Regions from separate parts of the Lysinibacillus sp. NPDC093216 genome, predicted to be linked through region 2. Evidence: riboswitches for the same ligand, from Rfam matches in the RefSeq annotation. Region 2 holds a riboswitch; each other region holds the start of a gene.
The links. Region 2 has a riboswitch for thiamine pyrophosphate ahead of thiC (phosphomethylpyrimidine synthase ThiC). Riboswitches for the same ligand answer to the same signal wherever they lie in the genome.
Positions count from the first base shown of each region.

Region 1: another riboswitch for thiamine pyrophosphate. It lies ahead of thiT (energy-coupled thiamine transporter ThiT); the one in region 2 lies ahead of thiC (phosphomethylpyrimidine synthase ThiC).
Region 3: another riboswitch for thiamine pyrophosphate. It lies ahead of thiW (energy coupling factor transporter S component ThiW); the one in region 2 lies ahead of thiC (phosphomethylpyrimidine synthase ThiC).

Region 1 covers NZ_JBNNVB010000013.1:39,294-42,578, forward strand. Annotated here, with positions in the region: gene map (type I methionyl aminopeptidase) at 1-603, opposite strand, end outside; gene ACQKOG_RS15125 (hypothetical protein) at 684-830, opposite strand; gene ACQKOG_RS15130 (hypothetical protein) at 857-1,000, shown strand; gene thiT (energy-coupled thiamine transporter ThiT) at 1,124-1,684, opposite strand; TPP riboswitch at 1,815-1,923, opposite strand; gene ACQKOG_RS15140 (DUF4870 domain-containing protein) at 2,048-2,374, shown strand; gene ACQKOG_RS15145 (AAA family ATPase) at 2,587-3,285, opposite strand, start outside.
Region 2 covers NZ_JBNNVB010000018.1:101,799-105,083, reverse strand. Annotated here, with positions in the region: gene thiC (phosphomethylpyrimidine synthase ThiC) at 127-1,905, opposite strand; TPP riboswitch at 2,039-2,153, opposite strand; gene ACQKOG_RS18355 (AEC family transporter) at 2,568-3,285, opposite strand, start outside.
Region 3 covers NZ_JBNNVB010000001.1:417,107-420,391, reverse strand. Annotated here, with positions in the region: gene ACQKOG_RS02090 (hypothetical protein) at 45-368, shown strand; gene ACQKOG_RS02085 (EVE domain-containing protein) at 384-863, shown strand; gene thiW (energy coupling factor transporter S component ThiW) at 940-1,440, opposite strand; TPP riboswitch at 1,673-1,780, opposite strand; gene ACQKOG_RS02075 (MFS transporter) at 1,848-3,044, opposite strand.

The DNA.
Region 1 (3,285 bases), on a different contig from region 2:
CTCGACTGCAAGCACCATGCCTTCTTTCATAATTGTTGAATCCCAAGCATCGTAGTAGTTTAAAATATGATTTGGCTCATCGTGTAAAGAACGACCTAAACCATGACCTGTTAGGTTCATAATCACTGTTAAATCATTGGCATATGCTTCACGCTCAACAGCTTTACCGATTTGGTTTAATTTTGATCCAGCTTTTACTTTTGTCATCGCACGGTCGAAAGCACTTTTAGCTACGCGACATAACTTTTCTTTATCCTCATAGCCATCACCAACTACAAATGAAATGCCCGTATCAGCAAAATAGCCATTTAATGAACCAGATACATCAATATTTACGATATCTCCCTCGTTAATCACACGTTTACCTGGAATACCATGTGCGACTTCCTCATTCACACTAATACATGTGTATCCTGGGAAATCATACTCCCCTTTAGGTCCAGAAATTGCTCCTGCTTCTGCAAACATACGACCTGCAATTTCATCTAATTCAAGTGTTGTTACACCTGGTTTTGTAGCAGCCTTCATTGCCTCACGAATTTCAGCACAAATACGGCCGATTTTTTTAAATGCTTCAATCTCTTCTTGCGTTTTTACAATCATTTTTAACGTCCCTTTCATCTAATGTCTATTCATTAATATAACATAACTTTTTATACAAAAAACGCTAAACGCTTTAAATATTATATGCCATCATGAATTGTAAAGTGCTGAAAAACAGGCTCTTCACTATAGCGTGGGGTTGATTTCCGTTCCGACTGGGCGCTTTGTAGCTGACGCTTTGCTTTCGCTACAGAAACACATTTGTTGCTGTCGCTTCGCTTTCGCACAGAGCAAAGCTTCCTGGGGGCGTCCGATGAGCCGCTTAGGCCAACAGGATGTTGGTCACGAAGGCGTTATCACAGGACGTGATGGTTTTAGCCTCCGTTCCTCTATTGCTAATCCCCAAAGAGTCGCCCAGTCTCCACTCCAATCAACTATATCCATGGATACGTTTTAACAAATGCCATCCCTATCTAGCTCTAAAAATCCTCCGCCTTTTGGATTCTTTTTAGGGTATAAAAGGTGGGTGTTCTAGTTTCAATAATAATAAAACCCTCCACTTATGTGAAGGGCATACTAATTATGATTTTCGTTGCATTAATTGAGGTGCTGCTGTAAATAGTAGAACACCGACAATCGCTGTTAAAATCGTTGCTGGTAGCATATATGTTCCATTGTAGATGATTGAATAAATCCACGCATTTTGATCGCCAGCATACTCTGAGAAAAATACAGCGCCCGCAATGGTATGTGCTGCATAACGTAAAAAGCCCGCTAATACAGTTCCTACAATAATATAAAGTGCCATTTTCTTTTTGTTTAAATCTTTGGCAGCATCGAGCACTGGTCGGCGAACAACGGCCGCCAAGCCTACTACTGTAAAGGCAACACCATAATCAAGTAATCCTTGTAGCCAATGTATAATATAGGCGCCAAACATTGTTTGCATCACACCAATAAGTAATCCCGTTGTCAGGCCAGGAATAAGGCCCCAGCGGAATGCTATTAAAATTATTGGTACCATCACTAGACTAACAGAGCCGCCTTGTGCCCATACTTTAAAGGAAACCTGATCTAGTACAAGGCCAATCGCTGCGAATATCGCAATCTCCACAAGCATTAAAAGTTTTTTATTGTCCATAAATATTCTCTCCTTTGTTCCGATGTAGGATACAAGAGCAGGAATAGAAATCAGTTGGCAAATATGTCCCTATCTGGCATCAATAAAGATAAAAAAACGATGCCAGGACAGAGCCTCACATCGTAAAAGTGTCGGTTTCTATCCACAATCCCTACGCAAGTGTTAACTTACAGGTTCGAAGAGTCAAGGCATTACGTGCCCAGTCTCAGCTGACATCATCAGCTCCCCTTGTGGTCGTTACATCTTAATTTAATTGAACAACCTCATTGTACGCAAACACTGTTACGATTACAACCTCTTCCACATTTTTTTTTGAAACTTTATCGTTTTTCATGCGTAAATATTAAAAAAGGAGGTACTACTATGGAGAACCAAAAAATTTTATCTGCCTTTAGTTATCTCAGTATTTTATTCGCACCCTTTATTGTGCCATTAGTCGTTTACTTTGTTACAAAAGATAGCGACGTAAAGAGGCACTCTATTCGAGCACTGATTTCGCATATAATTCCAGTCGCATTCGGAATCATATTCTTTGCAGTCTTTGTCTTCTCAACTTTATCATTCAACACCAATTTTGACGGTAGTAATAATTTTCTTATCATTTGGTTTGCTTCATTCGCAATTTACATTCTCGTTTCATTAGGAGTCGTTATTTGGAATATTGTTCAGGCTGTTCGCGTGATCCGATAAGTTTCATCTCAACCTCTCCTTAAACAGATAGTACTTAAGGAGCTGTTATTTTGTGAAAGTATCTAAAGTTGTTAAAACCGCTGTAAAATTAGCACCTATCGTTATCCCGATTGTCAAAAAAGTAATCGCTGCAAAAAAAGGAACAAATCCTAACGTAACAAAAAAATAACAAAAAAGGCGTATTTCCATATAAACAGAAATACGCCTCTTTGTTATTTCACTTCAAAATATGTTTGACTGTGACCGTTCATTGCTTTTTCAACATGCAACACAGCAGGCATTGTAGCTTTTAACTCTGCAACGTGTGAAATGACTCCAATCATGCGTCCGGAATCTTGTAAATCAATAAGCGTATCAATCGCCTTATTTAATGCTTCTTCATCGAGAGAACCGAAGCCCTCATCAATAAACATCGTTTCAATGCGGATATTACCTTGAAAGCTTTGAATGACATCTGCCATCCCAAGGGCAAGACTTAAAGAAGCATTAAACTTTTCTCCCCCTGATAGTGTTTTCACATCTCGTAATTGATCTGTATAAGCATCATACACATCTAGTCCAAGCCCACTTTGCTTAGCATGCTTTTCTAAGCGATCAGAACGTCGTAGCTCAAATTGACCGTTGGATAAATGATAAAGCCGGACATTTGCTGCCTCTGTAATTTTATCTAAATAATTGATTTGAATATAACGCTCAAAAGACAGCTTTTTCGCATTCTGTCCATTTAACATTGCATAGAGCTCCTTCACTCGTCCTGCCTCTTTTTCAAGTAAATGAATCTCCCGTTCGGTCTCCTCAACTTTTTCGATAAAGTCTACACAAGCCTTCGCAAATCCTTCCATTTGCTGCAATACTTTGAAGGCTTCCTCATATGTGACACGCAGCATCCCTAGCTTTTCTTCCATTACCGT
Region 2 (3,285 bases):
TTCCACTTATTATTGATATCCAAATCCAACTTTTTACTCCATGTGAAGGGCAACTTCACATGGAGCTTTTTTATCTTAATGACCAAAAAAGGCTTGTGTCTAGTAGACACAAGCCCGCTCTAATAATTATTGATAAATTTGACTGCCTGCCTTTTTAAATTCCTTTGCCTTTTCCTGCATACCTTGGTGGATCGCTTCAGTCGTATTTAAATCTTGATCTTTTGCATAATTACGAATATCTTGTGAGATTCTCATACTACAAAACTTAGGTCCACACATTGAACAGAAGTGCGCAGTTTTCGCTCCTTCTGCAGGCAACGTTTCATCGTGGTATTCGACCGCACGCTCTGGATCTAACGAAAGATTGAATTGATCGCGCCAGCGGAATTCAAATCGTGCCTTAGATAGTGCATCGTCACGCTGCTGTGCTCCCGGATGCCCTTTCGCCAAATCTGCCGCGTGTGCAGCAATTTTATACGTAATAACCCCTACGCGAACATCCTCACGATTTGGTAAGCCGAGATGCTCTTTAGGCGTCACATAACATAGCATCGCTGTACCATACCAACCGATCATCGCAGCACCGATAGCTGATGTAATATGGTCATAGCCAGGAGCAATATCTGTTGTTAACGGCCCTAAAGTATAGAAAGGTGCTTCCTTACACACCTCTAACTGCTTATCCATATTTTCTTTAATAAGATGCATTGGAACATGTCCCGGTCCTTCTACCATCACCTGTACATCATGCTTCCAGGCAATTTGCGTTAATTCCCCTAGCGTATCTAGCTCCGCAAATTGAGCCTCATCATTTGCATCTGCTATAGAACCCGGACGTAAACCATCACCTAAAGAGAAGGCTACATCATAGGTTTTCATAATTTCACAGATTTCTTCAAAATGAGTATATAAAAAGCTCTCTTGATGGTGATATAAACACCACTGCGCCATAATCGAGCCTCCACGGGACACTATGCCTGTTACACGATTAGCCGTTAATGGCACATAGCGCAGTAATACCCCTGCATGAATCGTGAAGTAATCAACACCTTGCTCAGCCTGTTCGATTAACGTATCACGATACACTTCCCACGTTAAATCCTCTGCCACACCATTTACTTTTTCTAGCGCTTGATAAATCGGCACCGTTCCTACTGGCACCGCGGCATTACGGATAATCCATTCACGTGTCGTATGAATATGCTTACCAGTAGATAAATCCATAATGTTATCAGCACCCCAGCGTGTAGCCCACGTCATTTTTTCTACCTCTTCTGCAATAGAGGATGACACTGCTGAATTGCCAATATTGGCGTTAATTTTCACGTGGAAGTTACGTCCAATAATCATCGGCTCTGCCTCAGGGTGATTAATATTAGATGGCAAAATAGCACGTCCTGCAGCGATTTCTGAGCGCACAAATTCCGGGTCCATATTTTCACGTATCGCTACAAATTCCATTTCTGGAGTAATAATTCCCTTTCGTGCATAGTGAAGCTGTGTTACATTTTTACCTTTCTTCGCGCGTAAAGGCTTTCTAGATAATTCCGGAAAAACATTTTCATTCATTCGCGGATCATCAGCTTTACGGAATCCATTATCTTCTGGCTTGATAGTACGACCTTCGTATTCTTCAACATCACCGCGTTCTTTGATCCATGCACTACATAAAGCTGGCAATCCTTTCGTAATATCCACCTTATACGCAGGATCAGTGTACGGGCCGCTCGTATCATAAACACGTACTGGCGCATTTTCCTCTTCACCAAAGCTTCCTGTCGTTGGACTTAGAGCAATTTCACGCATTGGCACTAAAATATCTGATTGAGATCCTTCTACGTAAACTTTTTTACTTCCTTCAAAACTGGACATAATCGTAATATTCTTGTCGCTAACTGTTGTCATAAACTACTTCGCTCCCTTTTACATTTATATAAGGACCGAATCTAGCTCACCCAAACAAAGACAAAAGCCGAATCCAAAAAATTTTGGATCCGGCTAAGAATGTAAAGGTATAGTTATTGCAAATAACATTGAGTGCAATAATGGTTAACTTTCCCACGCTGGTATGAGCCAGATCAGGTCCAAAGGGTCAAGAAACCTCTATGCGTTTCCCTCTCAGCCTGACTCATCAGACTCCCCTAGTTAATGCTATTAAGTTTGATGATAGTGTAGCAGATATTGCTAATAGATGGAAGCTTCATTTGATTATTTTTGGCACATTCATCAAGAATCAGCTTCTGATTAGACTTCGGAGCGTATGCGAAACAGCTCATCGGACGCCCCCAGGAAGCTTTGCTCTGCGCAAAAGCGAAGCGTCAGCTACAAATGTTTTCTGTAGCGAAAGCAAAGCGTCAGCTACAAAGCGCACAGCCGGAACGGAATTCAACTTCACGTTATTCGATGAATTCATATACTTTGAAGATTTATCGGAACAAAATCTCATTTTATCGGAACAATTTTAACTTTTATCGGAATATTATCTTGTTTTATCGGAACAATTTTAACTTTTATCAGAACAATTTCAGTTTTTATCAACTATGGGCAATCAAATGAGCACCTAGCCATTAGGTAAACAACAGTTCCGCTACATAAATCACGATTGTCACTGTAATACAGCTTACAATCGTTGAAAATAAAACTGTTTGTGCAGCAGTTGCCGATTCTACGTCATATTCTAATGCCAAACTTGAGCTATTTCGCGACGTCGGGAACGAACTAGCTATAAAAAGTGATTGTGCCACGACACCGTCAAGACCAAGCGCAAAAATGATAAACAATGCTACGGTTGGCCCTATGACTAGTCGCGTAAAACAGCTAATGAATACCACTTTATTGAACATGGATTTGATTTCAAGCTGGGATAGTTGTGCCCCTAAAGTTATTAATGCTACAGCGATAAAGCCATCTGCCACATGATCTATCGGAATTCTTACAAACTGTGGAATAGCAATATTAAAATAGTTCATTGCCACACCAATAATAAGTGCATGAATAATAGGCATTTTGAGGAAGTCTTTCACAATAGACATGCCCGATTTTGTTGAAGAGATTAAATTATACAAGCCGTAAGTGTAGGTCGTCATATTTTGAAATATTACAAGAATGACCTGAATTGCTACTCCAATCGGCTGGGTCACAAAAATCATCTGTGCAACCGGAATACCATAGTTACCTGAATTAATTAGGACAACACTATTTTTAAACACTGCCGCCTCTGTTTTTACTAAACCGAGTCCCTTTGCTAGAAAGTGACTAAGCACCATTTGGCTTCCGATAAAGAGT
Region 3 (3,285 bases), on a different contig from region 2:
TATAATTGATAACCATATCAATAAAAAAGAAAGAGTGATGAGAAATGAAAGCAGTAGAAGTTATGAAGGAGTATTTGAGAAGAGCGCAAGTAGAGGGTCAGGATCTATCTGATATGTATGTAGATCATGGAGAATTAAAAAATTTTAAAGGTGAAATTTTTAAAGGAAGAAAAGAAATACAAAACTTTTACACGTCACCTATGCCAAAAGGCTTTAAATTAACTATCCAAAATATTGATGGTGATGATACAGAATGTATTGCTACAGTTTTAACTACTTGGGATGGTTTGCCAAACCCAGTGATTCTGGAAGAAAGGTTGATTCTTGAAAATGAAAAAATAAAATCGTTGGCGATGATTCCAAAATAAAAGGGGGCGGAAGCTATGTCATTAAATCCTAATAAAAATTCCCTTCCTACACCTGAAAGAGACACGAAATATTGGATTGGTGTGGTATCTCTTAATCATGTGCAAAAAGGGGTTGAGGGAGGATTCGGCCAGTTATGCCATGGTAAAGAAAGACCTTTGAAACGAATGCAAAAAGGAGACTGGATCATTTATTATTCTCCTAAAAAAAGTCTAGATGGTAATGAGCCTGTAAGAGCATTTACCGCAATTGGAAGAGTGAAGGACGAGCGAATATACGAGTTCCAAATGGCAGAAAATTTTATTCCTTTTAGAAGAGATATAGACTTTTATAAAGATGCAAAAGCTGTGCCAATAAAAAGGATCTTAGATTATTTAGAGTTTGTAGAGGACAAATCCAAATATGGCTATAAATTTAGATTTGGTCATTTTGAAATAAGCAAAAAAGACTTTTTATTAATTGCTCATGAAATGGGATTACCGTTGAAGTATGGGTGAATTGGAACAAAAAACGTTACTTTCTTAATTAATTGTCATTAAAGAAAGTAACGTTTTTAAATTGCTTTAAATCAAGTTATTTAAGCTGAGTGTTAAGGTTAGTTACAAATACTGTCTTACGCAAATTGCTAGCAACGACAATGCCTAGCATAGCACCAATGGTACTTGAAGTTAAAAAGGCTGGCATGAAAAATAAAGCAGCAACGGATGTCCCCATTAATAAATGCGCGTAAGGTACTGCGATAAGTGAGGCAATGATACCTGTCCCCAACATTTCACCGACTCCTGCAAGCCATTGCTTATCGCTGTATTTATAGGCAAGAGCTGCACATAGAGCGCCAATAACACTGCCAGGTATAGCTAGTAATGAGCCTGTGCCTGTTAAAATACGAATAATGGCTGTGACAAAGGCGACCATAACAGTAGGAACTGGACCAAGAATGATAGCACCGATAACATTAATGGCATGTTGGACAGGGTAGGCACGCGCAATCCCCGTTGGTATTGAAACGAAGGTAGAACCTGCTACGGCAATTGCTACTAATAAGGCCATGATTGTTAATTTTCGAATTGACATAATTTCCACTCCTTTGAAATGTGAATTTTATAGTTAGCGCCGCTAAACAGGAGAGTTCCGCCGCTAAAGCTATGAGAAGCGCCGCTAAAGTGGAGAATACCGCCGCTAAGCCAGTGAGAATGGCCGCTAAACAGGAGAGTTCCGCCGCTAAGCTAGAGAGAAGCGCCGCTAAAGCGTAAAAAAGCCGCTTCCTAAAAAACAATAGGAAGCGGCCTTGTATCTACATAGTAAAAAGCAAGTGTCGGCACTTCCCTCCGCTAGTGTGAACTAGATCAGGTTCAAAGGGTCCGTATATGATCATATACGTCTCAGCCTTTTAAAGACTCCCCTAGTGGTAATTAATAGAATTTTTAGTTTTTCACATATTAATGTAGCATACTACTAAAAATAGTCAATAACTTTTCAGACTATTTTGTATCAGGATGCATAAGATGTGGTGCTTTTTTCATTGTCCAAATAAGGGCAAGGAAGAAACAAGCCATTAAAATAATAGACCCGAATATATAAGGACTGTTCATATTCCAATCGAATAATATACCTGCTAGAGCTGGACCAATCATATTACCAAGACTCATATAAGCATTGTTCAGACCAGCTGCATAGCCCTGTTCATTCTCAGCAAGCTTTGAAATCAATGTGTTGACGGCTGGGCGAATCAATGTCGTAGCTGTAGAGAAGATGGTCGCTACAATTAAAATAAGTGCAAAACCAGATGCGAATAATATTAAGAAAATCGAAACGGCTGCAATAAATAAATTGACTAACACTACTTTCATTTCGCCGAAGCGATTAAACAGCGGTGTAATAACAAACATCTGTACAACAACACCAAAAGCGCCGCCCATAACTAATATAATGGCGATATCAGTAGGTGTGTAATTAAACTTGTCTGTAACAAATAATGATAATGTTGTTTGGAAGTTAGCAATCCCGAAAGAGAATACAAGCATGATAATTAGCATGACAAAATAAGGCATTCGGACTGAACGGGCCATCTGCTTTGCAAGATTATCCTGCTTCTGTGCTTTTTTAGCAGTGTTCGGTTTTGTAGCAGGCAATAAAAAGAACGATAAAATAGCTGCTAAGATAGCTGCACATCCAGCAGTATAAAACGGAAAATGCAAACTAACTTTTGAGAGGAATCCGCCAATACCTGGTCCGATCATAAAACCAAAGGACATTGCTGCCCCTATCATCCCCATACCTTTTCCGCGTTCCTCGTACGTTGTGATGTCAGCCACAAATGCCATTATAGGAGGTGCCACAAATGCAGATCCAAGGCCACCTAAAAAGCGTGCCAAGAAGAGCATCCACACATCTGTAGAAAGTCCGAATCCAATTTGTGCAAGTCCTGTTACGATAAGGCCGAAAATAATGAGATTTTTACGACCGTATTGATCGGAAAGATTCCCAGCAATTGGAGAAAATACGAATTGTGCTAAGGCGAACGTTGCAATCAACATGCCAAGTACTTGTCCTGCAGCACCAAATAGTTTTAAATAATCAGGCATGACAGGAATAATAATTCCGATACTCCCCATTGCGATAAACATATTAAACATTAAAATATACAAAGCCGCCTTGTTAGACTTCTGCTGGGTCATCGAATACCCCTTTCTTTAATCAAATATACTACAGTCTACCACAAGGCTTGTACGTTTGCTATTGACTATAAGTCTGAGATTTAGTAGTAAGGTTATGAGGATTCTATTGATCAAATAAAATAAGCGTGTTGATTTCCGTTCCGGCTGGGCGCTTTCCTGGGGGCGTCCGATGAGCCGCTTCGCTTCGCTGCAGGGTCTCATCTGTGACGCTGATCCCCAAGAGTCGCCCAGCCTCCACTCC